3 regions of the Bacillus sp. CZDM1 genome follow, and region 2 is predicted to be linked to each of the others. Evidence: riboswitches for the same ligand, from Rfam matches in the RefSeq annotation. Region 2 holds a riboswitch; each other region holds the start of a gene.

Region 1 (10,658 bases), on a different contig from region 2:
CTTTTCGTTTGTTATATTTTCCATCATACTAACAGGCTGCAATGTTAAAGGTGAATATGATATTAAAGGAACGGTTATCGAGGTTGAGAGCAGCAGCATTTTAGTAGAAGATGAAAAATTGGGGTTAATCTGGCTCTCACTGCCTGATGGAACCGATGGCCGAGACTTCGAAAAAGGTCAAAGTGTTACGGTTTGGACAGATGGAAAAATTCGAGAGTCCTATCCCTTACAAGGCACGGCTTTAAATATTGAGATCATCAAATAGAAAACAGGCTGACAGATTCAGCCTGTTTTCTTTTGCTACCGTAATGCCTTAACATTATGGTATTTAAAGTTCTCTATTATAAAACTGTAAATATCCTAGTTTCCAAGAAATAATAGCACTGAGACAAACGGCACCAATCATGAGAATAAAAAAGAGCCAATCAATACGCGACACCGTAATCTCACGGTAGAATATCCGATTTTTATCTCCAGTGAAGCCTTTTGATTCCATCGCAAGTGCGGTTCGTTCTGCTTTACGAATCGCACCGGCAAGGAGTGGAATCACGTATCGCTTCAGCTGCTTTACCTTTTCCGGTATAGTTCGTGCCCTTGCTACGCCTCTTACTCGATGTGCGTTTTGCAGAGTCTGAAACTCCTCCTTGATTAACGGCAGGAATCGGTATCCGGCCATAATTCCATAAGCGAGCTTTGGCGGCAGTTTGCACTGCTGCATTAGGCTTAAGAGAAAGTCAGTTGGCTTTGTCGTTAACGTAAACATGATTGATAACGTGGAAAAGCTTAACACTCGTAAACCAAGTGAAGCTCCTCTTTGAAAGCCTTCTGCTGTCAGCTTCAAGAACCCCCATTGCCAAATGACCGAATCGCCTGCTTGCAGCCGTGGGAACAACATCGTTGTCCATACATATATAAACGCGATAAATAAAAACGGAGTGAATAACAACAGCCATTTTTTAAATGAAACACGGCCGAATAGGAAGGTGACCGTTATGGACCAGAGGATCGTCACAAGCGGTGTAATCGGATCAAAAAACACCGACAAAATAAGAATAGAAATGACAACCGCGAATGCTTTTATACTTGGATTCACCTCATGTAGCAACATGAATCTCTCTCCTTACGATTTCATTTAGCTGCTGTTTCCTAAAAGGCAGCTTTAGCCTTGCTTTGTCTACAACTTCATGCTTTTCCCACAAGCTCTCAGGTGTCCCGGAGAAGATCAACTCTCCTTCATCCAATACATGTACGGTATCAGCATATTGGTCAACCAGCTCCATATCATGGGTGATCATAAAAACTGCGCCTTTCTTTTCATCAAGAACCCTCATGATTTCATATGCCGTGTTGGCATCCTGCCCAAATGTCGGCTCATCCAGGATAAGCAGCTCTTGTTCATGAACGAGCATGGTTGCCACACTCAATCGACGCTTCTGTCCTTGGCTAAGGGAAAAAGGATGGGCATTTGCGTGTTTTTCCAAACCTATTTTTTCAAGGATGGAAAGAGCGGATTTCCGATGCTCCAGACCAAAGGCAATTTCCTCATAAACACTGTCAGTGATAAACTGATGCTCAGGATTTTGAAATACGTAGCCCATAAGCTGAAATAAATCCTTTTCCTTCCACTTAGATAGTGGGACACCAAGAAAATGAATCTCACCTTGTGAAAGTGGAATCAGCCCGGCCAAACATTTGGATAGCGTCGTTTTTCCCGAACCATTAGCGCCAACCAATGCACTCAGTTCTCCTTTATGAATCGTCAGACTAACATTTTTCAAGTGTCCGCGAGCAGAAAGACCACTAACTTCGAGGATAGGTTCGCTTTTGGACATGGTTTTGATTTCTTTTTTAAAAAAAGCAACTGGGTCCTTCAGTCCTGAAAGTAATTCATGATTTCGGAGCGGAAGTCGCTCCCCTTTATACACGCCAGCCTTCTTTGCTGTTATGGCTGCCTCTACTACCTTGGGCAGCCAAATGCCTTCCTCTTTTAAAAAAGGAGCAAATTCTCCAAAACATTGTTCACGCGTGCCATCGAAAAGGATCCTCGCGCTAGAATCTAGGACAAGGCAGCGGTCAATCAGTTCCACCCAATCATCAAGCTTATGTTCAACAACAATCAGAGTAAACGGGCGCTCTTTCTTTAAACGAGCGATGGTCTCTACCAGGTCTGAGCTTGACAGCGGGTCTAGGTTAGCCGTCGGTTCATCAAGGATGATAACCTCAGGCTGGAGAACCAAGACACAAGCAATCGCCAGCTTCTGCTTTTGCCCTCCAGAGAGGGTATGAATGGTGGTCTTTTTTTCAGCCTGCAAGCCGACCAATTCTAGTGCATGATCAATCTTTGCTTCCATCTCTGCCCGTGGTACATGGAAATTCTCCAAGCCAAACGCTACTTCCTCCTCAACGGTCAGCATGCAGAATTGACTTTCTGGGTCTTGAAACACAATCCCTATTTTTTGGTTGAGCTCACCGGGTTTAAAATCATCCAGATTCTTGCTCTCAAAAGTGATGCTCCCCTTTATAACCCCATCCACTGCTTCTGGATATAACTTGTTGAGACAATAGGCTAGCGTACTTTTTCCAGAACCGCTTGGACCTAATAACAGCAGGGATTGATTTTTTTCAATCGAAAAGGTTAGGTCTGTAAAAATATCGCCCTCTTCATAGCTGAATCCCAGTCCCTCTGCCTTAATCTGCTCATACGGTGACATTGCGCTTGTGTTCCTTTCCTAATGGGAAACTGTTTAAGGCTCCTGTTCTAGCAAGACCTTCACTTAAATACTTTCCAAGTAATCCGGCGAGCAGTGCTCCGCTCACAAGACGGAAAAAGAACATCGCAGTCACATAACCTAGCGACAGAGCGGCATATCCTGAGACATAAAAGCCCCAAGCAAAGCTAAATACGGATGAACCCATCCCTGCTGCCATCAATACCCAGGTAGAATAATTCTTCCACCTTGTTGCGGCAAAGACAGCTTCCGCACCTAAACCTTGAATCATACCGGAGATGATCAACTGTGGTCCAACGGCGTTTCCAAGCATAACTTCCACTGTAGCAGCGACTGTTTCTGATAGAAAAGCAGCACCCGGCTTGCGGATGATATAGGCAGCAATGATCGAAACGATAAACCAAATTCCAAAAATAATATCATAGCCAATCAAACCAAATAGGCCGAAAAGGACATTCCCCAGTTGGAGAAATAACAAATAGACGACAGCAAAAACAACGGCTAGTACGGATAAAACAATAACCTCACGGAGTTTCCATTTTGCGAGCATTTATTTATCCCCCTTTTTTGAAGGGCTGTTCGCAGACATCACAACCGTCATCACAATATGAGTAGAATCGCTATCGTGCGCGCCCTGGAAAGCATCCTCTAACGTTTTAAAAACCTTGTTTGCATCGCCATCAAGTCTTGAGGCATAGTGAACACCTTTTGTAAAAGTCCCCTGTCCTTGAGCAAGTTTACACTGATCCATAATCACATTCATATATGTAGGAATACCCATTGGGTATAGCGCAAATTGAACTGCAACCTCTTGCTGGATCTGCAGCGATTTTTCCTCATTTAATCGATCAGCGTTTTCTGAAAGATAAACATCGCCTGCAGAATCTCCCGGACAGCCATTTGAAAAGGTGGCTTGCAGCACAACATGATCACCGTTTTTTGTCGACTCTAGGAAAATCGCTTTTACGACATCAAATACATGCTCGGATCTGCCTCTTACACATGTACTCACATCGTCCGACTCCATCCAAACCTTTGAAGTATCCACTTCTTCTAATGCTGATAGAATAATATCTACGAAGCTATCAGACATCGGATAAATCGAAAAACGCGCTCCTGTGATTTCACTTGTTCCACAAAAATTAGTCATAATACAATACCCCCATTGAATTTTTGGCAACAAAAAAACTGCATCCCATGGGAATGCAGTCGAATCATATCCGTAGCCAAATATCAAGATAAGCTTCTCCTGCACTTCCCCACGCTAGTATTATCTAGATCGGGTCATAAGGGTCGGACAAACGTCCTCTCAGCCAAAAAGCTCCCCTAGTGCAAAAACCGTATGCAATTTTAAATGTTGGCTTAATCTTATGATAAATTTTCCATCTTGTAAAGGAAGTTGTTTTGCGGTGCCTGTCACCGCTCGTGGACACTGTCCACCTCAGGCGGACAGTGTCGTATCTTGTTTTTCCTGTCGAAATTCTATATTCTTTGCAATGCAAACCCTTTCATAAAATTACATTTTTCACATAAAACATGCGTTATAGTGAACATGTATCTATTATTAGGAGGGGATTTTTTGAAAGGGAAACGTTTTTTGTCGGTTTTATCCACAACTTTCATTGCTGCTAGTTTATAATACGCCGTGACGGATACACGGATGAGGAAGCCCTTGCACAATTTGAACGTCTTCCTAATTATGTAAAGCGCGGATTACAGGGTTATATTGATGGAATCAACCATTACATAGAAACCACACCAGCTGCTGCACTGCCACCAGAATTCCAGGGGCAAAAACCAACAAAATGGACCATTGTCGATTCTCTTAAAGTCCAACAGTTAATGGTGCGGAGATTTGGAGAGAGCGGGGGCGGAGAACTTGGAAAGGCTAATCAATTAATCAAGTTACAGTCGAAATTTGGCCTAGAACAAGGGTTGAAAGCATTCGAAACCATTAATTTAAAGAACGACCCAAGCGCCCTTGTCTCTCTTCACACCACTACAGATAAAGGTGTTAAAAAGGCTAGTAAGCTAGATACAACAAACTTCCCGAACAGTGAGGCAGTGGCGAAGCAACTAGAACAGGAACAGCAAATGAAACTGGATATTGAAAAAGCGTTTGGTTTCCCTCACAAAGGGGGCAGTAACGCCTGGGTTGTCAGTCCCTCACGAAGTGCATCAGGTGGTACCCTGTTACTTGGCGGACCACAAATGGGCTTTTCTGCTCCACAGATTTCCCACGAAGTAAGCATTCATGGCGCGGGCTACAATTCAGTGGGAATGGCCTTTGCTGGCGCTGACCAATTCCTTTGATCGGACGTGGGAATGACTTTGCCTGGACCACTACAACTGGAATGGGGGATCAAATCGACACCTTTGTTTTAAAAATTAATCCTGCGAATCCTGAACAATATTGGCATAAAGGAAAATGGGTCAATTTTGAAGTTCGGATCGAAACAATAAAAGTTGCTGGTGGAACTGTAATTGACTATCCTATATACCGAAGCATCTACGGTCCTGTAGTTCATAAAGATACTCAAACAGCCTACACCCAGAAACGTGCTCACTGGGCCAGGAAATCGAAGCAATGATTGGCTTCTACGACTTTAACAGAGCAAGCAATATCAAACAATTTGAAGAGGCCGCTAAAAAAATTCCAACCTCCCATAACTTCTTATATTCTGACCAGCAAGGTAACTTCGGTTACTGGATTACAGGACAAAATGCATTACGAGCCGAAGAAACAGATAACCGCCTCCCAATGCTCGGGGATGGTTCACAGGACTGGCAGGGAATTGCTCCTTTTGAATCTAATACACAAGCCATTAATCCTGCTCAAGGATATGTGGCAAACTGGAACAATAAGCCTAGTGCCGAATGGGAGTATACGGAATCTTTATTTGGACCAACCCATCGCGTTGGATTTATCCTTGACCAGCTTGACTCGCTTAATAAAGTATCATGGTCGGATATGGAGGAAATTAACAAAAGGGCCGGGCACATCGAATTAAATGCCTATTTCTTTAAAGATTTACTTTTATCAAAAATAAACAATGACCAGGAACTTCCGGAGGACGTAAAGAATGCAGCGGACATCTTAGCAAATTGGAACATGTATCAATGGGATGAAAATAATGATGGGCTATACGATGACCCGGGGCTGACGATCTTCCGCAGCTGGTTCGATAATGTGAAATCGACTGTATTTATCCAATTGAATGGAATCGGCGGGAACTCGAATGATTTACTATACCATGTCCTCAATGCTAATAAGGAAGATCTTAAGACCAAGTATGCATTCCTTGGTGACTTAGACCTATACCAAATTGTTCTAAACAGCCTTGAGCATGCTGTACAAGGTAAAAACTTGGAGGATTGGCGGACACCTATTTCAAAAATCAACTTTCAGCAGCTTGGTGCAATAGGAGTTGCCCCAATCCCTAATATGAACCGAGGCACCTATAACCAAATCGTTGAGTTTTCAAAATCCAATACGAAAAGCGTTAACATCATGCCTCCGGGTCAAAGCGGCAACCCGTTTTCACCACACTTCGATGACCAAAGATTATTATTTGCCAACTGGGAATATAAACCGATGGTATTAGACATTTTAAAATCGAATAAAAAATAATGTTAGCCCCCTTCACAACATTCCGAAGGGGGCTTTGTAATTCAATTGTCTATCTCTATTTATTTTTACTCTTATCAATGTATTTCCAAAATTCCTTTGCTACTGCTTGATATCCTTCTAAACTAAGATGAATATCAGCTGGGTTTGGCAGATAAGTTGGGTAGTCCTTTGCTATGATGTTAGCAGTAGGTACAAAGGTATCACCATTTACAATGGCTGTATGCTCAATGGCACCATTAAAGGTATCTAATATAGGTAATAAAACTTCTTGACCTGGCATATATGGCAGGACATTGAAATAACCCATTACATATACTTTCGCATTAGGATTTAATTCATCAATTGTTTCTAAAATTATATCTATATTATCTGCTATACTGCCAATTGTAGCTGGTACATTGGCTGGATCTTTTTTAACTACTGGCAGCAAATCATTTCCACCAATATCAATGGTAATGAACTCGGCCTCACTAATTCTTTCTCTTACATTATCTTTATTCTTTTCAAGGTCTTTTAACACATGTTCCGTTCTATACCCACCTACAGCAAAATTGTCAAAATTAACCGTGTACTGCGATTGTTCAAAACGTTTAGCTAGGTAATCAGGGTATCCAAAATCTTTTTTTCCAAAAGGTGTAGCTCCTGCCGCTAGTGAATCCCCTAACGCAACATAGTCAATTGTTTTTTTCTCAGGACCTTTTGCCAACGCGGAAACCGGTAAGGATGCTACTAAAACACCTACTAACAATAAACTCTTAAACTTCTTACTAATTCTCATTATACTACCCCTCCGTTCTTTATAACGCTCACATAAATCATAACAGAGAGATTACTAGTCCACAACATTCATAATATTACATATTTATACAAAAAGAACTAATAGATAAGTCGAATATTCAATTAAAATATAAAAAGCTGATCAAATTCACTTTCCATGAATTTGATCAGCTCTGAAAATCCTACTATTCAAGATTTCTTATTACATATTATTTTAATGTAATATTTCTTCTCTTAACAAAGTATAAAACACTACCAGCTAAAAGTAACATTAATCCTACAAGTAAATTGTTAAAGTTGTTGTTGCTGTGTTCGGAAGTTTAATTTCCTTTTGTTGGGATCCTTTTAAAATCTGGAGTAACCTCGAATACACCGAATGTACCGAAGTAATCTGTATTAGCAGAAATTTCGCCATTATTGTATTCCCCGCCGATTAGCTCCCAGTTCTTTTTTGCTTCATTCCAATAGTAAACTTTTACACTTTCAGGATATTTAACTTGTTCGGGATCACCCTTAAACGTAAGTTTAACTTTTTCATTGAACTTATGATACTCTTTGCCATCGACTTCAATTGTAAAGTCATAAGCAGCTAATGCGCCTTTTTCTTGCTTTTTCTTAATAAGAAGATCAAGATTTTCTGCAATTGGCAGCATAGAAGCGGGAATTTGTACATTTATATTTCCATTGCTTACCACAACCACTGCACTAGCATTTTTTAAAGCTTGAATTTGTGCTTTAGTAAGTGTTAAAGTTGCCTTTGTTTTATTATCAACTTCAACAATAACTACTGTTTTATCTTCAAGTTTTTCAAGTGCATTTTCACTTATTGTATACTTGTTCCCTTTTTTAATTACTGGAACTTTAATTTCTACTGGTTCTACATCTTTCACATCAACAATTCGACCTTCGATTTCAGTTGGAATTCCTTCGCTTCCAATACTTACTAAATGGTCTCGTAAGTTTTCCCAATCTGAAAGACCAAGGTCAGTTACACGTCCCTCAGCATAAGCTTTTGCGAAGACATCATAACCGTCTCCACCTTTTGCTGTAAATGCGTTAGTTGCAATAATGTACTTTTCACTATCTTGAACTTCTACATACTTACCAGCTTCATTTAGATAAGATACAGAAACAATACGTTGTTTAGATGGTTTTGACATATCATAAACGACTTTACCACCGGCTACATGTAGGAATCCGCCATTTTCTGCTGGGTATTGAGAAAGAGAAATTTCAAATGCCGCTTTTAACTCAGCACCTGTTACTTCCATTGTTGCAAGAGTATTGTTAAATGGAAGTACTGTGATTACCTCACCAACCGTGATTGGTCCTTCTGGGATTGAGGCACGGATACCGCCACCATTTTGTAATGCCATGATTACATTCTTACCAGTGAATGATTTTGCCTTCTTCAGCATTCCATCTGTAATTAAGTTACCTAGAATTGTTTCATTTTTACGTACACTTGGTTTAGTATTGTCACCATTCGTACGAGGAGATTCCAATGTTATTGGAGTAGTTACACCAATTTCTGTACTAGATACTAAAGTTACTCGATCTTGATATGGTTTTAATACTTCCACTGCTTCAGAATCAGCAGCTATAACTTTTGGATCGATTGCAATTAGTTTACCATTATGAGCATCTACAACACCATTATCATCAAACTCAACATTTAATACACCAAGATTGCTGTTTGAGTTACCTGTTTGAACGATCACAGTAGGAGTTGTATCTTTGGCAACAACAACTGGTTTTGTTAATGTTGTATGGCTATGTCCGCCCACAATCACGTCAATGCCTTCTACCTGTTCTGCAAGGATCAAGTCATTATCGATAGCTACATTGTCGTCATAACCAATATGAGTTAATGCAACAATACGCTCAATACCTTGTCCTTCTAGTGCTTCCACTGCTTTTTTCGCTTCATCAATATAATTTTGAAATTCAACAGTACCTGGACTTGAGATATCTGCTGTCTCTTCCGTTGTTAAACCGAAAATACCGACTTTTTCACCATTTACTTCTTTAATGATTCCATTGTAGATTTGACCATTTTCAATATCTGTCACAATTGAATCATTGAATACCCCATCGAATTTTGCATCTTTTGAAAAGTCAACATTTGCACTTACAAATGGGAAATTAGCTCCCTTAATAAAGTCAACCAATTTTTGATGTCCTTGAGCAGAAGAACCTAAGTCAAATTCGTGGTTACCAAAGGTCATCGCATCAAATTTCATCAGGTTCATCATATCTAAGTCTGCTTTTCCTTGGAATTCATTGAAGAACAATGTTCCAGTAAATGCATCCCCAGCATGAAGAAGAAGTGCTCCAGGATTTGTACCTCTTACATCCTTCACAGCTGTTACGGTTCTAGGCATGTTTTCTAAAGCTGCGTGTGTATCATTCGTATGAATAATTGATAAATCAGGGAAATCAACTTGAACTAATACAGGGTCATGGTCTGATGCTTGTCCCTGTGCTTCCGTGAAATTAGCATTAATATGAATCATATCAACTGCAGTGTTTGGTACGAGATTATTTGAAACTAGAATATGGTCTAATACTTGGTTGTTACCTTGGAAGAAGTAAGAGAAACGGTCTTTAGCAGGAACTTTATCAACCATATTTGTTAAAACACCGCCCTTAAGTGTTTCAAGAACTGGTGTGAATTCAAAATCATTCATATCTCCAGCAACAACTACATTCAGAGCAGGATTTTGTGCAAGACCTGCTTTAATAAAGCTGTTAATTTCCTGGGCCAATTTTAGACGTTGAACTTCTGAGTTTAATTTAGGCGGCTGGCTCGATCCCCATAGAGATTCATCTCCACCCTTAGAGTTCAAGTGATTACCAATCACAACGACACGTTGACCTTGGAACTCGAATTCTGCAGCGATAGGTTTACGCGTTCCGGCGAATATATCAGGATTGATTACGCCTGGGTTAAGTTTTAAGTTACCATTTTCAGTCCATCCGTTTGCTTGAGTTGCTTCACCTTTTGTTCCTTTAACCAATGTAACACGTTCTGGATTATAAAGGTATCCAACACGAATATTACCACCAGGGGCACCACCGTTTGTATTGTTTATAGGTGCAACATCTGTCCATTGATATGTTGGGCCGCCTGCAACCTTGATCGCCTCAATTAACCGATTATAACTTTCTGTTGCATCTGTATTTCCTGAATTGGTTTCTCCATCATTATCCTGAACTTCTACAAGTGTAATAATGTCAGGAGATTTCATATTTTCTACAAACGTCTTTGCGATTTTTGCAACCTTAACATCTGGTGTGTTTGCTGTATTATTTGAGAAGTTTTCAACATTGTAAGATGCAACAGTTAATTTTTCTTTTGCAGGTACAATATGCGTAACTTCTTGTTTTAAATCTGCTTTTATTAGAGCAGGCAATTTGGTCTTATCAGTGGCTACTTGATAGCCGTTAGAAGAATAAGTTACGATACCTTCAACAGTACCATCAAACTTATCACCAGAACGGAAATCAGAACCAACATT
Region 2 (10,658 bases):
GCCCAGTTCTTAACCGTCTGCTCACGCACTTCTAATACATCAATATCCTCTTTTGCCATCAGCATTTGTGTGATTTTTTCATCAGCGCTTTGCAAAGGAGGAGAAATCAATTCAACTTTAATGTTCGGATTTTCCTCTTCAAATTTAGCGATCATTTCCTTTAAGAGTGTCGTCCTGGCTGGACTCGTAATACTTTCAATCATCCTTAATGTGACTTTTCCATTGTTATCGTCTTTCTCGCTAGTGTTATCTACCTCTGAACTTGTGCAGCCTGCTAAGATGCCAACAAACAACATGAATGAAACAAGAACCCAAAATCCCTTTTTGAGATGATGCATACCATTACTCCCCCTTGAAATGTTTGTGGTTATATACAAAAGGGCAGTCCCCTTTTATACCAATGGTTAAACTAGTTTTAATGCTGCCTCTAAATCTTCGATTAACTCATCGACATTCTCTAAACCGACCGAAATTCGTATCAACCCCGGATCCAACCTGCCTTTCACTAATTGCTCGACGTTATAGCCATAGTTTGGTGAAATCACGAGACTTTCAAATCCACCCCAGGAAACACCGATTTGAAAATGTTTTAGGCTATTAATCACCTTTCGGACCGATTCGTACGTGTTATTCTTGAGCTCAAAGCTCATCAAACCTGTATAACCTTTTAACTGCTCTTTTCCAAGCTTATAGTCTGGCGAGCTTTCTAACCCAGGGTAATTGACCACTTTGACAGCAGGAGATTCTTCTAAAAACGAAGCGATTTTCAACCCGCTTTCCTGATGTGCCTTCATCCGAATTGGCAGCGTCCGGAGCCCGCGCATTAAAAGCCATGCTTCATAAGGCGGCATGACACCACCAAACAGCTGATATTCATGATAAAAAAGATGATCCATGATCTCCTTGCTCGTAATTAAGGCGCCGCCAACAAGGTCACTATGCCCTCCTAAATACTTCGAAACAGAATGGACAACAATATCAATTCCATAGGTAATAGGATTTTGGAAAATAGGTGTAGCCCAGGTATTATCAATAATGGTTTTAATCCCACGCTGTTTAGCAAGAGATGCAATTGACTTCAAATCAACAAGCTTAAAGGACATGGTCGTCGGACTTTCAAGGTAGATTACTTTGGTGTTGGGGCGAATCAATGACTGTATTGCCTCGAGGTCTGTGTTGAGGGTATTCGTGTGAGAGATGCCGAATTTTTCAAGATAGGTAAAGAACTTCGTTGTAGGACCGTATATATTGCTGATACTCAAAACATGGTCGCCTGCTTGTATAAAGGTTAAGATCGCTGATGAGATGGCGGCCATCCCTGAAGAAAACAACTTACACCTCTCCCCTTTTTCCAGCGCAGCCATTTTCTTCTCCACAATTTCAACCGTTGGATTGGTGCCGCGCCAATACAGATAACTGCTTTGCTCATCTTTCATCGCTTCTGTCAGCTGCTCGAAGTTTTCAAATACAAACAGCGAATTCTGATAGATGGGTGGAACCACTGCTCCATGAAACCGCTCATATTCATCACCGATATGAGTGACAATATGTTCATTTGAGGACTGTGTCGTCATGCCTATTCCTTCTTTCTTATATTTTTCGTAGAGTATCTTCCACTATGTCTATAAATTTATTAAACTCTTGTAACGCATAAGCAGGGTCCCTGTCCTTAATCCCATCCAACATGGTCCTGTGAAAAGGGATCGTATCTGTAAAAATATGAACAATACCAAAAGGTTTGCTCCAAAGCCGGTTAAACGTGTCAGAGACTGATTCAGCGACACTCTCTAATAGCGGGTTATGTGACGCCCGATAAATGGCTTTATGAAATTCCCAATCCACTTCGGATGAGTCTAGTCCTGCATCCTTTAGGGCAATGACTTCTGTTAGTATCCGATCCATTTCTTCAATTTCCGCTTCAGAGGCCCTGATGGCTGCTAACTCCACCGCCTTCCCCTCTAGTGCTCTTCGCAGCTCACTTATATGTAATAGAGAGTTTTTTTCCTGCTCCACGTCGATTTTCGCCTCAATCTTTAAGGCATCACCATCTTTAACAAAAATTCCTTTTCCATTTTGAACTTCAATGATGTCAAAGCCTTCAAGGAACCGTAAGCCCTCGCGAATACTCGAACGGCTCACACCAAGGATAGATGTTAATTCGGCTACGGAAGGAAGTTTATCTCCCCTCTTTAATTGATGCTCGCGAATATATCTTTTGATTTCAGCCGCGATCATCTCATGCATTGACACCTTTTTAATACTCTTCATGACTGTCACCTTCTAAGAATTAGATTTTCATGCTCTATGACTGTCAACCTATCGGATAGGTTAAGTTTATTCTGAATATTTAAATAAGTCAATTCTATCTTTTGGTCAAAATCCGACAGACTTTGCTGGTGCCAAAGCTCCAATTATAGGTAAAAACCCTTGCTGTATGGGGCAAGGGTTAAGCGTAATATACATAAGGCAGAGACACTCAGTTCAATATAGAAGAGCAGAAGGTCTATTATTAGTTAAAACTGTCATCCAGCATCACCCCCTTTCTGTTTGGGCGTGTGCAGACCCACCCTTGAGTTGGTGACAGGCACAAAATCCCACTAACTCATGACCAACCCGCCATCGACAAACAGTGTTTGTCCTGTCATAAATGAACTCCATTCGGATGCTAAGAACAGTACGGGACCAACGATATCGCTAGGAGTAGCGATTCTTCTTAGCGGGGTTTGCGCAATGATCATTTCCTTTACTTCTTCCTTTGTTTCACGGCTTGCATCGGTTGGATACACGATTCCAGGTGCAATACAATTAACTCTGATTCCAAAGGCACCTAATTCAACTGCTAAATTTCGGCTAAACCCAATTAATGCTGATTTAGCCGTAGTATAGTCATGATAAGGAACGATTGGCCGTTCCACCAAGTTGGTCACGATATTAACAATACTGCCTCTTGTTTGTTTTTTCATCAAAGGGATACCTTCCTGGCATACATAGTAGGCAGCCTTTAGTGCTCCATCGATTTGTTCTTGATAATCATCCCATTTTAGTTGCGAGAACATTTTTCGCTTATCCGGATTAAACACATATGGTTTAAAGGCATTATTTACGATTACATCTAATTTGCCAACTTCAAGCTCAATTTCCTCCATCATCCCTTTAACAGCAGACTCAGACGTTACATCTGCCTGAATCGCCCAAGCATCACCGCCAAGCTCAAGGCAGGAGGCAACGGTTTTTTCTGCAGCTTGCTGATTTTGAAGGTAATTCACAATAACGGTTGCTCCTTCTGCGGCAAAACCTCTAGCGATGGCAGCACCGATCCCCCTGCTCGAACCTGTTACCAAGACGGTTTTATGATCAAATTTCCTCATATACGGCCTGCCTCCTATTTCTGTTTAGGGATGAAGTCTTCAACGATCACATCTGCCATTTGTAAATCCTTTTGTATTAGTCCCAGCGTTTTATATGTATCAGCACCCTGCTGTAACACTTCTGCTTCTAAAGCGCCCAAACCTCTTACGCTGGTTGCCTCTGATATACTAGCTTGGTTTCGTAGTTGGATGATTTCTAAATTATGGTTTTTATCCTTGCCATCAATGGCATATTTAACGGCTAACTCAGCCGCATCCTCTGGCTGGTCGATCATCCACTCTGCACTCGTTTGATAGCCTTCTACAAACTTTTTCAGCAGGTCCTTTTTCTCGTTGTACGTTTGTTCCGTTACTACAAAGATATCACTAGGGACATTCAGATAATCTTTTACTTCCATTACATTTACATCGACAAGACCCTTTTCCTTTGCGGTCACCAAGCCAGTGTCGGTTGCAGCTGTAGCATCAACCTGACCTTGGATCAGCGGAGCAAAATTCAATAGACCCGTCTCAACAATCGTGACATCCTTTTCGGAAAGACCAGCTTGGTTTAACAGCACAAGCAGATTTTGTCTTGTCCCGCTTGAAAGGCTGTAGACGCCAATCTTTTTCCCCTTAAGATCCTCTGGTTTCAGGATATTGCTTCCCTTTAAAGAAACAACATTAAATACATTTTGCGGATAAATATTGTAAATAACCTTTAATTTTGCCCCTTGATTTAATGCAAAATAGAGCGACCCTGGATCTGTGAAAGCAATATCGGCCTGTCCTGAAAGTATATTTTTGATCGCGTCTCCTCCTCCGGCACCTGGGATGAATTCAACCTTCAACCCCTGATCCTTAAAGAAGTCTTTCTCCTCATTAACAAGCAAATTCGTTTGTTCTGAAATCGGCTGGCTCCAGCTTGCCACTGTTACGTTATCTAATTGTGTTTTTTTAGCGGCTTGCTTGTCAGTATTTTTTGACGCACAACCAACCAGCATCAATAGTGGAATAATGGCTGCGACAGTAATCATTGCTTTTAATTTCATTTGAAAAACTCCCCTCCTATGATTGTTTTTTATATCTCAATAATCTTTGTTCGATTAAATAAGTGATTTGATAAAGAAAAGTTCCAAGGATGGTGACCAATATCAATACCGAAAACATCAAGGGTGTGTCCATCATCCCTTGTGAAGCGATAATTAAGGCACCTAATCCCTCACTGCCGCCGATAAATTCACCAACTACGGCACCAACCACAGCAAGAATAGCTGCAACACGAAAACCAGCAATGATACTCGGCAATCCAGCCGGTATTTTTAGTTTAAATAGGATTTGCCATCTGTTTGCGCCAAGCACCCGAAACAGCTCAATTTTTTGTCGATCGGTGTATTGAATTGCTGTGACGGTATTTTCCATTAACGGGAAAAAACATATTAAAGCTGTGATTACGACCTTTGACGTCATCCCAAAACCAAACCAAAGAATAAATAGTGGTGCGAGGGCAAGCTTCGGAACAGCTTGACTAGCAATCACATAGGGAAATAATAGCTTGCGGAGGAACTCGACCTCCCCCATCAAAATCCCAGCGACCATTCCCAAACAACTCCCAAGAAACAATCCTATGACAATCTCAAGACTTGTTCGAATCAGATGCGGGGTATAATAACCACTTTTTAATCCTTCTAGAAGCGTGGTGACAACAACAGACGGGGCTGGAAGGATCAGTTCATTCATTTGCGAAGCAATTCCTTCCCAAATGAATAGAATCAAGATGAATAATAAACAGGAATAAATCGGTACTTTTTTCATCATTTTCCCCCACTAATGGCCGTACGAATCTGCAAGCATAATTGATTAAAAGGTTGAGAATATCTAATTTCAGCATCTTGACGTCCTTGTAAATCGACTGACAAATCATAAATAATTCTTCCTTTATCCATCACCGCAATCCGGTCCGACAAATAGACCGCTTCTGAAATATCATGAGTAACAAATAACACAGTCATTTGATGGAGTTCACAAAGCCGCAGGAGATCATTTTGAAGCTCTTCTCTTGTAATAGCGTCAAGAGCTGAAAACGGCTCGTCCAAATATAGCATGGACGGGGTTTGAATCAGCGCTCTGGCAATGGAAACACGACTCTGCTGCCCGCCAGAGAGCATAGTTGGAAATTCCTTTTTATAATTAGAAAGACCCATTAACGCTAAAAGTGTTTCCGCTGCTTCAACATCCTCTTTTGTCACTTTGCGTTTAAGAGAGACAGGTAAAAGGACATTTTCGATGACTGTTTTCCATTCCAATAGCGTTGGGGATTGAAAGACAAATCCTATTTTTTCTGAAGGCTTGATCGGCATACCTTGTAATTGAATGGAACCCTTGTCAGGGACCAATAAACCAGCAGCCAGCTTTAATAAAGTCGTTTTACCACAGCCGCTTTTCCCCAGTAAACTATGAAACTTGCCTTTTTCTAACTCTAAATTTACAGCATCGACAATCAAGTGCTTGTTTCCATAGCTGTAGTGAACATCCTGTAAACGCAAGAAACTCATTGCACACCCTCCTAATCGATATATGGAGCAAAATTTTCCGCATACTCTTCTGCTGACTGCTCAATATCAACGATTTGAACAAGATCAAGTAAATTAAAACGGCCGTCGTGATGCCAGCCTGGCTCAGGAGAAGTCATCTTTCCCAATGCACTGATCCTAGTGACACCAGACTTCCCTAACTCTCGAGCCCAGCGAAAAAGTTCTTTCGGTGCAGCTGCCACACCAACCGTCTGAAGAAACTGGCGATAGGGCTTGATGCTCGTCATAATCTCTTCTATTTCATTAAAAGCAATGACCTTCACGGCACGGTTCAAGCAGGTGGGAGTGAAAGGTGCATTCTCTTCATAAACAACAGTCCAATGATGGTCCATTTGCCCAAAGACTACTTTATTGGGACTTGTAAAGGCCGTTATTTCTTCTTGATTACGCCATTGCGTTACAGCTGTCATTTCTTCTAATGCAAGAGTCCGCCTTGGGTATCTCTTTTCAAAGCTTTCAAGTTCATGAGCCATATACTGGGCAAACTCAGCAGGTGAGACATTCCCCCCTTTTTGCACATAGAAAATATGGGGAGAATAACAGCCCTGCTGGTCAAATTGTATGATATCGAATGCTGCATGATGAGCCGTCGTTAAAGCCTTTCGTGAATCAAGGGCTGTGCTGCCGATGATTCCAAAACTCACTTTATGACCGAAGGGAAGAAAGCGAGTGGAGGCAGGAATTCTTCGACTCATCGATTCCAATGAATCATTACTTCCATAACCGACCACTACATCTGGTAACGCGAACATCTCCTTTTCTATGTCCTCGTCTCCTCCCTTCCACCAAACAACGGCGAAGCAATCAGCTAATTGAGGAGCAATTTCGACCAGTAACTGAGCAAACCAACCTGCAAACAACGGCTCAGAGCTTGATACCTTGCCAATGTTACCTGACTTCACCAATAAACCCGAAATCAGACTCCACAACGGGAGTGCCGGTACATTTCCAGCCCAAATATGGAGGATTAAATCAGGCCCAACAGCTTTGGAAAATCCTCTTTTTACCCGAGGCTGAAAATCATCCAGCAGCAAGGGATTACCTAAGTCCTCGACAACGAAACGCTGCAGCTCCTGCTTTCGAAATTTCTTCAAAAAGGAAGTGAAACCAAGTCGGATCATTTCTTCATCGTAACCTGTAACAATCGGTAACAGCTGTTCTGCTTTTTTTCTGAAAGGTGAATTCCTGTCTAGCATGACTTCGACAGCCTGGTCAATGATCGAAATAATCTCAGTGATGGTCATCGATTTCAGTACTTCTTCACTTGCTTTTTTAACCTTTTTCGCAACTTTTTGCATTTGAGAGGTAGACAGAAGGGGCGCTTCCACTTCAAGCTGCTGATTCTTTCCCTTAAAAATGAGAATTTTAGTTGCAATCACTTCTTCCCCGATATCAGGAAGATATCCGACTCTTTCTCTCATCGCAATGGTCCCTTCGCTGCTTGGATAAATTCCTCTACGGCAATGGAACAGCCCTTCGCTTCTGTTCCCTGCGCTCTGCCTAAGAGAAGAAATCCATCCTTTACTTTCATTCCTACGTCTTCAGTCAAAATCGTCGTGACAGAATTGAAGTTGGCAAGATCACAGTGCACGATCACTCCACGCTCCCCCTCGCTCACTTCCTCCCCCGTTAACGGATGAATAATTCTCGTTTTCAGCCAATGAGGACCCGATTTAATTGAAGGAACGTGTTCATTTCCTGAATCATACAGCTGTGAACTTAATTCGGTCATGCCATACATATTGATACAATCGATCCTAGGTACTCCTAGTAAACTCGAAATCTGATGATAAAAGTCATCTAAGTCCCATTCTTTTGATTGATTTTTAAATCCACCTGTATCTAAAACCCTGCTTCCCGGCGGCAATTGAAAATGGCGTCCCTGTTTTTCTAGTTCCTCAAGCAGATGAACAAAACTATACGACGCTCCTAATAAAGCATACGGCTCACCTGATCGCTCCGCCTGCTCCAATTCTTGTATGAGCAGAGTAAGGTTAATCCCATTTTCCGTTAATAGATACTGACTCTGTGCTGTTCCAAACTCCTGTTTTGCTAGGGCTAAGTACCGCGCTAATGAAGAGTTTGGCATTTCTTCTTCGGTTGGGAACAGAATACCCATGCGAAATTTCTCCATCCCGTACATAAAACGTTTTTTAAAATTCAGTCTCATCGAAGCATTCCATACTTGGAGCGTAGGATGAAAATGCTTCCCTTTTACGCCTTTTGTGGTGCCACTCGTCATAAAAAAGCGTTCAGCCTCTTCAGGTGGTATGCAGCTAAGCGGAACTTCTTTGAAAGCATTAATCGGCACTGCTGGAATATCCCTCCATGATTTAACCGTGCGAAGGGTTTTCCCTTTTTGCTGACAGAATTTCCGAAATGGAAGGTTATTGGTATATTGGTAGGCAAAGCTCTGTAAAGCCATTTGATTAAAATCTTCATCTCCAAGCGAGTCTGATTGAAGAATCGAAAGTAAATCGTTGATGATTTGCTGCTGTTCCATATAGGTAATTCCTTTCCAGTAGATTATTTCACTGACGTTCCATTTTGTGTAAAGATGGCAACCTTCTTCTTTAAGAAGATCGAAAGAATCATCCAGCCAATGAGTGCACCCGCAATCGAGCTAAAAATAAATAACGGAATAAATCCAAATACTGTTGCGTTTTGACCTAGTAGGAGTGTGGCAATCGGATAGGCTAGCATGGCTCCAATGATGCCCGTACCGATGACCTCACCGAAAAATGCCATGTAGATCTTTTTGGTTTTCATAAAGAGGAGCCCAGCCAATAAGGCACCAACCATACTGCCTGGGAAAGCAAAGATTGATCCAGTTCCCATAATATTTCGTAAGATTGAGACACCTAATGCCTGTGCGACTGCATAAATCGGGCCTAATAGAACGGCAGACAAAACATTCAAGAAATGCTGAATCGGAAACACTTTTGTGAAGCCAATCGGTATAAATAAGACATTACTAGAAAGTGTTCCAATCGCAATCAACATCGCGGTTAAAGTGAGTTTATGTGTTTTTCTCATAAAAAAAATCCCTCCAAGTTTTTAATATCAATGGGGGAAGTCAGGTTCATAGATATACCATTACCGGCAAAATGGCGGTAATCATGTATCCTTCACTTCCCTCCGCTAGTGCAATCCAGATCAGGTTCAGGGGTTTAAGACGATTCTGTCTAATCTCAGCCAATTCCGGCTCCCCCAGTGCAGGTATGTAATGGTTAATAAAATACTTACCTATAAACTTTCTAATACGTTTTTCCTTAAGGCTTTAGCCGCTTCTGTTACACCATCCGCATGGCTGATCGCAGTAATAACCGATACACCATCGGCACCTGCTTTGATAACAGCCCCGGCATTTTCCGCCGTTATTCCGCCAATTCCAACTATCGGAATGGTTACTTCTTTCATTCGCAATTCTTGGATTAGCTTCGTTCCGTTTGAGGGTTTGGCATCTTCCTTTGTTTTCGTCGGATAAACAGGACCGATTCCAAAATAATCGGCACCCCCTCCTAATGCGGCCATCGCCTCTTCATAGCTATGGACGGAAACACCAATGATTTTATCGCCAATTTTCTTTCTAACATTCACAACATCTTCATCTTCTTGACCAATATGCACTCCGTCCGCATTCAACGTAATGGCCAATTCGATATCATCATTAATAATGAAAGGAATTTGGTGCTCTTTGCAGATGTGCTGCAGTTCTTTGGCCAGTTCATATTTTGAAGCATCCGTTAACGCACCAATCCCCTTCTCGCGGAACTGAAAAAGTGTAATTCCACCTTCAATCGCTTCTTTTAAAACTTGGGCTGGTTTGCCTTTGCAATTTGGACTTCCCATTATAAAGTAAACCTTCAATGCTTCTCTGATGGATTCCTGATTGTTAATCATCATGGCTGCTCTCCTACCTATTCATTTCATTTCTTTTTCGATATGCCCAGTGATTGGTTGGTCCATGACCCTGACCAATTTGAAGTTGATCTTCAATCGCTGCCTGGATAAAATTCTTCGCCTTCGAAACCGCTTCACCAACAGGTAAACCTTTGGCAAGTTCTGCTGTGACAGCCGCTGAGAAAGTGCAGCCTGTACCGTGTGTGTTCTTTGTTTTCACTCTTGTACTTGTAAACGTTGTAAAATTCTTTCCATCAAACAATAAATCAGTCGATTCGTTCTGGTCTTCATCATGCCCGCCTTTGATAACCACATTCTTAACCCCTAGATTATAAAGTTTTTGAGCCGCTTCTCTCTTATCTTCCTCGGTACGAATGGAAAGATCGGTCAGAACTTCTGCCTCAGGAATATTCGGTGTAATCACCATCGCAAGTGGTAACAAATATTGTTTCAAGGCCGAAATGGCCTCGATTTGTAGCAGCGACGCGCCGCCCTTCGCAATCATAACAGGATCCACCACTACATTATTCCACTTATAGTAGTTGATTTTTTCTGAAACAGCTTTAATGATTTCAGCGTTAAACAGCATTCCTGTTTTAAGAGCATCCGTACCAATATCTTCCCCAATCGATTGTATTTGTTGAATGACTGCCTCAGGTGTCATCGGAAAGACAGCTTGGACCCCTAACGTATTTTGGGCCGTTACAGCTGTTAGAGCAGACATACCGAAAACCTCTAGCTCTTGAAACGTCTTTAAATCTGCCTGAATTCCTGCACCGCCGCCACTGTCTGAACCCGCAATGGTTAATACCTT
Region 3 (10,658 bases), on a different contig from region 2:
ATACGGCATTGGAGCAGCTCCCCGATTGTAAAATCGTATCCGGGTCCGGTATGGCAGGCTATGATAGCTCTAATTTAATCCAGACAAGGAGGCCGATGAAACAATTATATCTTTGTGGAGATTTAGAAAATGAAGCAAGAATCGGCAGAGGTTTAATGGCACCAAGAGTGCAAATTTGCGCCGGCCATCAAGCGAATATGATTCTACGATTATTATTAGGACAAGAAGAAGTATAAGGAGGATTTTTAACATGAAAGAGACATTAGTAAAAGATCAATTAACGATTGGCGGACACGCGTTTCAATCTCGTTTTATTCTGGGGTCAGGTAAATTTTCACTCGATTTTATGAAAGCCGTTATTGAATATGGAGAAGTTGAAATTGTCACTCTCGCCCTAAGAAGAGCGAATACAGGCGGCGAAGAAAATATCGTCGACTATATTCCAAACAATATTACGCTGCTTCCGAATACTTCCGGTGCTAGAACAGCAGAGGAAGCTGTAAGAATCGCCCGTCTTTCAAGGGAACTCGGCTGCGGGGATTTTATCAAATTGGAAGTAATTTCTGATTCGAAATACTTACTGCCTGATAATCAAGAAACGGTTAAAGCAACCGAATTGCTGGCCAAAGAAGGATTTATTGTGATGCCTTATATGTACCCGGATCTATATGCGGCAAGAGCCCTCGTCCATGCAGGGGCTAGTGCGGTCATGCCTTTAGGTGCTCCGATTGGAAGCAACAAAGGCCTATGTACAAAGGAGTTCATTCAGATTTTAGTTGATGAAATCGACTTACCTATTATTGTCGATGCCGGTATCGGACGCCCGTCTCAAGCATGTGAAGCAATGGAAATGGGGGCTGCGGCGGTCATGTGTAATACGGCCGTTGCGACAGCAAACAATGTATCCATGATGGCAAGTGCTTTTAAACACGCGATAATAGCTGGCCGTGAAGCCTATTTAGCCGGTTTAGGAAGAGTACTTGATTATAAAGCGGAAGCATCTAGTCCATTAACAGGATTTTTGGAGGATTAATACGAGATGGGAAGAAAAAAAGTTGATCATATGCAGTATCAGGAAGGTATGGAAATCATACAATCTGATTTAATGGACATGGTGTTAAAAACGGTAGAAAAATATAATTATAATCTTTACACAGGACATGATGTTGAGAGAGCCTTAAGCAAGGAGCATTTAACTTTGGAGGACTTTGGAGTCATTCTTTCCCCTGCCGCGCTGCCATATTTAGAAGAGATGGCTCAAAAAGGCATGGAGAAAACAAAGAAGCACTTCGGGAACAGCATCACCCTTTTTACACCTTTATATATTGCGAATTATTGTGAAAATGAATGTGTCTATTGCGGGTTTAAAGCAACCAATAAAATTCAGCGTGCCGTTCTAAACCCCAATGAGGCAGAGGATGAATTAAAAGCGATTGCTGCTACAGGTTTAGAAGAGATTTTACTCCTTACCGGTGAATCCCGGTATAAATCAGATGTTGAGTATATCGGGAAAATGATTAAACTGGCAGTCAAGTATTTTAAAACGGTTGGAATTGAAATCTATCCTCTAAACGTAGACGAATACGCGTTTCTAAGGGAATGCGGCGCTGATTTTGTGTCCGTTTATCAGGAAACCTATAATCCCGATAAATATGAGCAGGTTCATTTATGGGGATCGAAACGAATTTTCCCCTACCGTTTTCATGCACAGGAGCGGGCTTTATTAGGAGGAATGCGCGGGGTTTCTTTCGGGGCATTGCTAGGATTAGATGATTTTCGTAAAGATGCCTTCGCGGCTGGATTGCACGCAAAATTAATTCAACAAAAATATCCGCATGCTGAAATCGGCTTCTCCGTTCCACGGTTACGTCCATACATTAACAATGCGGATAATAATTCAAAGGACGTCCACGAAAAACAGCTTTTACAAGTGATGCTGGCTTACCGCCTGTTTATGCCATTTGCGGGAATTACGATTTCCACCCGGGAAAGACCGGGATTCCGTGACCATACTGCCGGCATGGTGGCGACGAAAATGTCGGCAGGTGTGAATGTTGGCGTGGGCGGTCATGTAGAAGAACAAAAAGGCGACCAGCAGTTTGAAATTTCTGATGAAAGAACCGTTAAGGAAGTTCACGACATGATTGTCCAGAAAGGTCTGCAGCCGGTCTATACAGACTATATAAGGGTTTAGGTGAACCCATGCTCATTTATATTACCAATCGAAGGCTTTGTCAGGAGAATTTTCTCGAGAGAATTCAGCAATTAGCAAAGGGAAAGCCTCATGCCATCATGCTAAGGGAAAAAGACTTAGAGCTTCATGAATTTGAAGCTTTAGCCTTTCAAATAAACGAAATTTGTCAGTATCACGATGTCCCATTGATCATCAATCAAAATATTTCTGCAGCAGCTGAATTGGGACTAACCAATATTCATTTATCCATGTCAAATTTAAGAAAATACCAACGTGATTTGTGTTCATTTAGCGTGATTGGTGCATCTGTCCATTCAGTAGAGGAAGCAAAAGAGGCTGTATCCTTAGGTGCTGACATTTTAATTGCGGGTCATATTTTTTCAACAGATAGTAAAAAGGGAGTGCCTCCGAGAGGACTCCCCTTCCTGAAAGGGGTATGCGATTCGGTCAGTATTCCGGTATACGCCATTGGCGGAATCAAAAGAACCCACGTTAAAGAAATACGAGCAGCAGGTGCGGCGGGTTTTTGTATTATGTCTGAAGCAATGACCAGTCCTCATCCTGTTGAACTGGCAAAGCATTTTAGCATTTGAAAATAAAAGAAAGCACTTGAATTCAAGTGCTTTCTTTGGAAACCCTAATACCCGTTGGGACCATGGGGACGTTTCTCCTGGACATATTTGAACGTGACCTCAAGAACCATCCCCAAGGTACATTTATCGATAGATTTTCGATCCATCCTTGACAAATTCCTTCGCTTTTTCCTTCATACCTTCAGCAATTAAACGTTCTTCGGAATCACCCTTTTCATTCGCCATATTTCGAATGTCATGGGAAATTCTCATGGAGCAGAACTTCGGACCGCACATCGAACAGAAATGTGCTGTTTTAGCTCCTTCAGCTGGAAGCGTCTCATCGTGGTACTCTCGTGCCCTTTCTGGATCAAGTGATAAATTAAATTGGTCGTTCCAACGGAATTCAAAGCGTGCCTTCGATAAGGCATTATCACGGATCTGTGCCCCAGGATGACCCTTTGCTAAATCAGCAGCGTGTGCAGCAATTTTATAGGTAATCACCCCTTCACGTACATCATCCTTGTTGGGTAATCCCAGATGCTCCTTCGGCGTTACGTAACACAGCATGGCTGTACCGAACCAGCCAATCATGGCTGCACCAATTGCCGATGTAATATGATCGTATCCAGGAGCAATATCTGTCGTTAATGGACCTAATGTATAAAAGGGTGCTTCTTTACAAATTTCCATCTGCTTATCCACATTTTCTTTTATCATATGCATAGGGACATGTCCTGGGCCTTCAATCATTACCTGTACATCATGCTTCCACGCAATATCTGTTAATTCCCCTAATGTTTCAAGCTCAGCAAACTGCGCTTCGTCATTTGCATCCGCAATGGACCCAGGTCTTAGGCCGTCCCCAAGAGAAACAGATATATCATACTCTTTTAAAATCTCACATATTTCTTCAAAATGTGTATACAAGAAGTTTTCCTTATGGTGAGCTAAGCACCATTGAGCAAGGATGGAACCACCACGTGAGACAATACCTGTAGTACGCTTTGCGGTCATTGGAATATAGCGCAATAACACCCCTGCGTGAATCGTGAAGTAATCAACACCTTGTTCTGCCTGCTCAATTAATGTATCGCGGTACACATCCCAGGTTAAGTCCTCTGCCACCCCATTTACCTTTTCAAGTGCTTGATAAATGGGCACGGTTCCCACTGGTACTGGTGAATTTCTAATAATCCATTCCCTTGTCGTATGGATATTTTTCCCTGTAGATAAATCCATTATCGTATCAGTACCCCAGCGAGTTGCCCAAGTCATTTTTTCAACCTCTTGCTCAATAGAAGAAGATACGGCAGAATTTCCGATATTCGCATTTATTTTCACATGGAAATTCCGCCCGATAATCATGGGCTCACATTCTGGATGATTTATATTTGCTGGAATAATTGCTCTCCCTTTTGCCACCTCATCTCGTACAAAAGAAGGATCCATTTTCTCACGAATGGCAATATACTCCATCTCCTGAGTGATCATACCCTTTCTCGCATAGTGCATTTGTGTTACATTGCGGCCTTTTTTTGCACGTAATGGGCTTTTGTTAACATTCGGAAACCATTCTAAGTTTGCACGTGGATCTTCAGCACTGAAGCCATTATCTTCTGGCCTAATATCTCTGCCCTCATAGCTTTCTACATCTTTACGTTCTTCTATCCAAGTCTTACGGACTGCAGGCAGCCCTTTTCTAATATCAACGGTGTAGGTTGAGTCCGTATAAGGACCACTTGTGTCGTACACTCGTACTGGTTCGTTTTCTTCCTCACCAAAGGTATTAACGGTAGAACCTAAGCAAATTTCTCGCATCGGCACCTGAATATCAGGCCTAGATCCTTGTACATATACCTTTTTACTTCCTGTAAACTGTGATTTTAAATCCATTTTCATTTCTTCTTGCTTTTGCATGTAACTTCCTCCTTTTTTGTGTGCGGATGAAGAGTTACAACGTAGTTTTAGACAATAAAAAAGGCCCTGAATGAAATTCAGAACCTGAAACTGCCATAAAAAAGTAGCCAAAACCTGTACAATGAAGCACATAACTTTGACACTACTTCCCTACGCTGGTATCACCCAGATCAGGTTCAAAGGGTCGAAGAAATTTGCCTTCTTCTCTCAGTCCAAGCCATTGGACCCCCCTAGTAGACTACTAGAACACGATATTCAACTTTCTAGTAAAGATTACCACATGTTTCTAAATGATGGAAGTGAAATTTTTCTTATTCTTTTTTAGTAACGAAAAATCCCAAAGAGGAAAAAAGCCATCAGAACCGTCCCCCAGGACACAAAATCATTTACAGGCTCACTTTTCATATGTTAACCTATTTTCTATATTGGTTAACATATAGGGGTGAATCTTATGACAAATCATTTTTGGATTGTGGGTACAGATACAGATGTAGGAAAAACATTGGTAACCGCTTACTTCATGCGGTATTTTCAAACGAAAGGAGTGACAGCCATACCCTACAAGCCCATTCAAACTGGAATCATGGTAGAAAATACTAAGCATTTTTATGGTGACACGGAATTTTATAAGTCATTCAGTGAAGAAGTTTTAGTCGAGGAACATTTGAATAGTTATTCTTTTAAAAAGCCTGCCTCTCCCCATTATGCCGCCATGTTAGAAGGAGCAGTAATCGATGAAGCAGTCATTCTGCAGCATATCACAAAATTAATGACCATGTATGATCATGTGATTAGTGAAGGTGCAGGTGGATTATATGTGCCTTTGAACGAACAAGGTAACTATCATTTCCTCAAGCTTATTAAACAATCTCAGTTACCTGTAGTATTGGTTACCCGTACAAAGTTAGGGACGATTAATCATACATTCCTATCTCTTGAAGCTCTTAAAATATGGGAGATTCCCATTGTAGGGATCGTATTTAATGGGGATAAAGGGACTGAGCTTGAGAAAAATAACATCAGGACGATACAACAAAATACAGACCTGCCAACTCTCGTCATACCCAAGTTAGACGTTCTTTCTGATTTAAAAAATATTCAACTACCAAATACCGAGTTTCTTGAAAGGTTATCCAGTATATGACTTCTATACTTTCAAACTTACAAAAGAGAGATTTAAATCATGTTTGGCACCCTTGTTCACAAATGAAGGATTATGAAGACCTTCCGCCCATTGTCATTAAAAGCGGGAAAGGGATTTACTTGTATGATGAAAATGAAAAAAGGTATTTAGATGCGGTTTCTTCCTGGTGGGTAAATTTATTCGGACATGCCAATGAGCGAATTAGCAAAGCTTTAGCCAATCAAGCTTTTCAATTGGAACAAGTAATCTTTGCAAACTTTACACATGAACCAGCCATTCTGCTTGCTGAAAAACTAGTACAACTAACTCCGGATGGTTTAACGAAAGTATTTTTTGCCGATAACGGATCATCTGCGATAGAAATTGCTTTAAAAATGAGCTTTCAATATCATATGCAAAAAAACAAACCAAATAAAAAGCGATTTTTAGCCTTAACAGATGCCTATCATGGCGAAACACTAGGGGCCCTTTCTGTTGGAGGAGTGGAACTATATAACGAGATTTATAGACCACTATTACTAGATACCATTCGGGTACAAGGACCTGACTGTTTTAGATGTCCTTTTGGCAAGACCCCCGAAAGCTGCAGTACACCTTGTATCTCATTCATGGAAGAAAAGCTATCTCAACATCATGAAGAAATAAGTGCCATTATTATTGAACCGTTAATACAAGCAGCGGCAGGTATGAAAATGTACCCTCCCTCCTATTTAAAGAAACTAAAAGAACTTTGTTTGCACTATGATGTGCACCTGATTGCAGATGAAGTGGCAGTAGGATTTGGTCGAACGGGAACGATGTTTGCTTGTGAGCAAGCAGGAATTTCACCCGACTTTTTGTGTTTATCAAAAGGAATAACAGGCGGTTATTTACCACTTTCAGCCGTTTTAACCACAGAGGAGGTTTTTAATGCCTTCTACGATGATTATGAAACGAAAAAAGCTTTCTTACATTCTCACAGTTACACAGGTAATCCGTTAGCGTGTCGAGTCGCACTTGAAGTATTAAACATATTTGAAGAGGACCATTACTTGGAAAAAAACCGATTGAAGAGTACATACATGAATAAGCTGGCTTCCCAAGTATTTAAAGACCATCCATACGTTGGAGAATACCGACAAACCGGGATGGTAGGGGCGATTGAATTAGTAAAGAACAAAGCAACAAAGGAGCCCTTCCCTAGTGAAGAACGAATTGGATATAAAATTTATCAGCTTGCTTTGGAAAAAGGCTTGCTGCTGCGCCCTTTAGGAAATGTTCTTTATTTTATGCCGCCCTATGTCATTACAGATGAGGAAATCAAGACGATGATTTTGACCACAAATGAAGTGATTGAACATTACTTCGAAAATATCTATTTTCATAAGGCGGTGCTTGACCATTAAAAAAAATCCAACGGTTTCATTAATCAATGTATCTTTATTTGCTGCCTTAACGGCGGTTGGTGCGTTTATTAAAATTCCCTTACCCTATGTTCCATTTACACTCCAAATTCTTTTTGTCTTTTTAGCAGGTAGTTTATTAGGAAGTAAACGTGGAATGCAAAGCCAGCTTGTCTATGTAGGTATTGGCTTAGCAGGACTCCCTGTCTTTACCCAAGGCGGCGGGATTGGCTATTTTCTACAACCTACATTTGGCTATTTAATCGGCTTTATTGTTGCCGCATTTGTAATCGGCTGGATGATTGAACGAATCGCAAATCCTAAAACCTATCATTTTATTATTGCCAATTTTATCGGCCTCCTGGTCGTTTACCTCATTGGGGTACCTTACTTATACTTGGCGCTTAATACATGGCTGGGTGTTCCAAACGGCTGGGCACATATTTTAATGATTGGTTTTGTTAATAGCATCGCCGGCGACATCGTGATCTCCGTGATAACAGGTGTTTTAGCCACAAGATTACACAAAGCTTTCTTTTCAATTCGCAGCAAAAATAATACCACGATACAAAAGTGAATGTTCAATGTGTTCAATGGGGACGGTTCTGATGGACTTTATATTTTTGCGATGACCACAAGAACCGCCCCCATGGAACCCCCTTAATCTATCATCTCAAACAAAAGCTTACCAATCTCACTATTTTCCATTCTTCCACTAAACATATGTCTATTTAAGCCATATGCATAGATGGGGACGTCCTCACCAGTATGGCCTTTTGTCGTCCACCCGGTGCTGGTATAGTGATTGATGATGTCAATGAGAGCCTTTTTGGTATCTTCTACTTCCATTTCTAATGTAGATTGGATGGTTTTCAAGTCTTCTAGATGAATAGATAGGTGCATGTGACGTTTGATCCTAGCTAATTCTTTGGTTTTATGCATGTCTGCTGCAATCACAGACGGGGTCGATTTAACGGATCTAATCACAGAAGGATTCCATTTATAGTTATCATTTCGATCGATACTCATTCCGCCAGTGGAGTGGTCAGCGGTTGCAATCACGAGGGTATCCTCCCGATTTTTCGCAAATTGTACGGCCACATGAAACGCGGTTTCAAAGTCCTTCAGCTCACTCATGGCAGCTACAATATCATTGTCATGCCCCGCCCAATCAATTTGGCTTCCCTCTACCAAAAGAAAAAAACCATTTTCGTTTTGCTGCAAGCGGGTGAGTGCAGCATTGGTCATTTGCGAAAGAGAAGGTACCGTGGTTGCATAGCGATCAAGGTGTTTGGGAAGTTCCATTGGAGCAAATAAGCCTAGCAATTTCTCGTTCCGATCGGCTAAAAGTTCGATTGAATTGGTAGCATAACCAAAGCCATTTTTTATAAACTCTTCAACTAAATTACGGTCATTTCTATCGAAGTAGGAGGCTCCTCCCCCCAACAAGACATCGATTTTGTTCTCGCCATTGATTCGTTCATCCAGATAATCATCGGCAATTCCATGATAGTTTTCCCGGGATTCATGGTGTGTGGCGAACGCCGCAAGTGTAGCATGATTGATTTGACTCGTTCCTACTAGACCAGTAGATTTACCACGAAATTTAGCATATTCTAAAATACTCGGAACCGCCTGTTTTTCACTATTCAAACCAAGGGCACCATTATAGGTTTTATAGCCTGTTGCTAAAGCAGTACCTGCTGCAGCCGAGTCTGTAATGTTACTCTTTGCGTCCAATGAATAGGTCGATTGGGTACCAACAAAATATTGATCAAATAATGTCGGCCTCATAAGCCCCGTTCGCGCATCATGATTAAAGTAACGAAGACCTGTCGTGTACGAAAAACCCATCCCATCCCCTATTAATAAGATAATACTTTTTACCTTCTTCATTCTGTTGAGCGAATGGTTTAACATGGATGGTAATGTATCTAAACTAAAATCACTTAACTGAACGGTGGAATGTAACAAATAAAACAGCACCTTTCGAATTTAGGTAGTCTTTCGTTTTCTCAAACCAACGGAATCAACTCACTTCAATCAAGTTATAGCATAGAAAAAGAGAACTTTTTCATGAAATACAATTATTTAACATAAACTCAAAAAACTCTTATTATTTCTTACAAGTTGGTAATAACTAGGGACCATTTCCAATATGGATATAAAAACAGACACCTACTAAGCTGTAAGTGTCTGTTTTATAATAAGAGTTTCTGGTTTACGGTTCACCGTAACGCATCATAATGGGGTCTCTTGGATGGCTAAAATTGAAGCATGCAACTTAAAGTAACCAGCCAAAGTAAATAAGCGGAGATTTTCCGGTTAGTTGCAGAATGAAGCTTGTTTCGGGATATATAAGCGGAAGTTTTCCGCTTATGCAAAGCGAAATCCTCTATTTCCACGGTTTTCGAGTCAATAGGCGGAATTTCTCCGTTTATTTAGGCTCTTTTTGATGTTATTTACTAACTAAGCGGAATTTCTCCGTCTATTTATCAGATCGGGCCCTTAACCTGATCCCCAACCTTAAGGAGAGGTATCCCCTATACCTCATTTACTAATGATAAGGCTCACCGTAACGTTACTACCTGCGGTTTTTTATCAGTTTCATTTTTTAAACAATTTGTTACTATTGGGTCTTTCACGAGGAGTACAATTGATAATGAAATAGCCGATTATAAGAATGAGGATGATAATCGCATAAAATAATACCTTTTCAGGGTGTTCGTGCTCAACAATAATGATTCTTACCATTGCCGTTATACCAATATAGATAAAATATCTAATAGGGAAATGGTATTCTTCTTTAAAGTACTTAACAATCATAGAAATAAACTCAAAATATAAAAAGAAGATCAGTATATTCGCTAGAACAAGTTTATAATCATTTTCGCCTCCTTCTATCAAAATCTGAATGAAAATGACTAATTCCTTTACGAGTAAAACGGATAAAATGATTCCTAAAAGAATGAGAGAAATATTCAAAAATAATTGGAATACCTTTGGGATAAGGTATAAGATACTTGAAAAATTCTGTTTTATCTTTAGCATGCAAACCTTCCTCTCACTTTTAAAAAATTAACGATACCTTCCTTTTCCTATAACATATCCGCTATCTCTCGTTCTCTTTTTACTCCTTTTTTTTAATATTTTTATATTATACAACATTAAAATTTGCAAAAGTATTAAAATTTCGTCAATTTTAAATAGCACGTACCATGGGGCCAGGGTCCAAAGATAACAATCCGCTTAGAAAGACCATCGGAACCGTCCCCATGGTCACTTCGTCACTCCACTCCGTTTACACCTTCATTCGTTCAGGAAGGTTCTGTATCGACTGGACCACCATATCAAGTTTTGACTCGATTCGGTAAAGCAGATAGAGGGTGACAACGATTGGGAATCCAACATCACTAATGAAAGGGATAATTTGCTCCACTAGAATT

The links. Region 2 has a riboswitch for thiamine pyrophosphate ahead of thiW (energy coupling factor transporter S component ThiW). Riboswitches for the same ligand answer to the same signal wherever they lie in the genome.
Region 1: linked by a shared signal. The riboswitch ahead of ACY3XC_RS16725 (YkoF family thiamine/hydroxymethylpyrimidine-binding protein) and the one ahead of thiW (energy coupling factor transporter S component ThiW) in region 2 are both predicted to bind thiamine pyrophosphate.
Region 3: linked by a shared signal. The riboswitch ahead of thiC (phosphomethylpyrimidine synthase ThiC) and the one ahead of thiW (energy coupling factor transporter S component ThiW) in region 2 are both predicted to bind thiamine pyrophosphate.

What each region holds. Positions count from the first base shown of each region.
Region 1 is NZ_JBUESO010000007.1:6,234-16,891, forward strand. It holds gene ACY3XC_RS16705 (DUF3221 domain-containing protein) at 1-265, shown strand, start outside; gene ACY3XC_RS16710 (energy-coupling factor transporter transmembrane component T family protein) at 329-1,108, opposite strand; gene ACY3XC_RS16715 (ABC transporter ATP-binding protein) at 1,095-2,711, opposite strand; gene ACY3XC_RS16720 (ECF transporter S component) at 2,698-3,279, opposite strand; gene ACY3XC_RS16725 (YkoF family thiamine/hydroxymethylpyrimidine-binding protein) at 3,280-3,882, opposite strand; TPP riboswitch at 3,969-4,067, opposite strand; gene ACY3XC_RS16730 (penicillin acylase family protein) at 4,368-5,042, shown strand; gene ACY3XC_RS16735 (penicillin acylase family protein) at 5,039-5,320, shown strand; gene ACY3XC_RS16740 (penicillin acylase family protein) at 5,317-6,360, shown strand; gene ACY3XC_RS16745 (SGNH/GDSL hydrolase family protein) at 6,416-7,138, opposite strand; partial or broken gene ACY3XC_RS16750 (LPXTG cell wall anchor domain-containing protein) at 7,347-7,439, opposite strand; gene ACY3XC_RS16755 (5'-nucleotidase C-terminal domain-containing protein) at 7,458-10,658, opposite strand, start outside.
Region 2 is NZ_JBUESO010000002.1:539,660-550,317, forward strand. It holds gene ACY3XC_RS07120 (ABC transporter substrate-binding protein) at 1-338, opposite strand, end outside; gene ACY3XC_RS07125 (trans-sulfuration enzyme family protein) at 405-1,574, opposite strand; gene ACY3XC_RS07130 (FadR/GntR family transcriptional regulator) at 1,591-2,268, opposite strand; gene ACY3XC_RS07135 (3-oxoacyl-ACP reductase) at 2,598-3,368, opposite strand; gene ACY3XC_RS07140 (ABC transporter substrate-binding protein) at 3,383-4,399, opposite strand; gene ACY3XC_RS07145 (ABC transporter permease) at 4,416-5,165, opposite strand; gene ACY3XC_RS07150 (ABC transporter ATP-binding protein) at 5,162-5,902, opposite strand; gene ACY3XC_RS07155 (acyl-CoA reductase) at 5,914-7,362, opposite strand; gene ACY3XC_RS07160 (LuxE/PaaK family acyltransferase) at 7,359-8,444, opposite strand; gene thiW (energy coupling factor transporter S component ThiW) at 8,468-8,977, opposite strand; TPP riboswitch at 9,058-9,163, opposite strand; gene thiE (thiamine phosphate synthase) at 9,188-9,847, opposite strand; gene thiD (bifunctional hydroxymethylpyrimidine kinase/phosphomethylpyrimidine kinase) at 9,858-10,658, opposite strand, start outside.
Region 3 is NZ_JBUESO010000014.1:65,825-76,482, reverse strand. It holds gene thiF (sulfur carrier protein ThiS adenylyltransferase ThiF) at 1-236, shown strand, start outside; gene ACY3XC_RS24005 (thiazole synthase) at 251-1,033, shown strand; gene thiH (2-iminoacetate synthase ThiH) at 1,040-2,194, shown strand; gene ACY3XC_RS23995 (thiamine phosphate synthase) at 2,203-2,787, shown strand; gene thiC (phosphomethylpyrimidine synthase ThiC) at 2,911-4,686, opposite strand; TPP riboswitch at 4,817-4,928, opposite strand; gene bioD (dethiobiotin synthase) at 5,138-5,830, shown strand; gene bioA (adenosylmethionine--8-amino-7-oxononanoate transaminase) at 5,827-7,215, shown strand; gene ACY3XC_RS23975 (biotin transporter BioY) at 7,211-7,789, shown strand; gene ACY3XC_RS23970 (alkaline phosphatase) at 7,873-9,186, opposite strand; gene psiE (phosphate-starvation-inducible protein PsiE) at 9,820-10,263, opposite strand; gene ACY3XC_RS23960 (YvrJ family protein) at 10,514-10,651, opposite strand.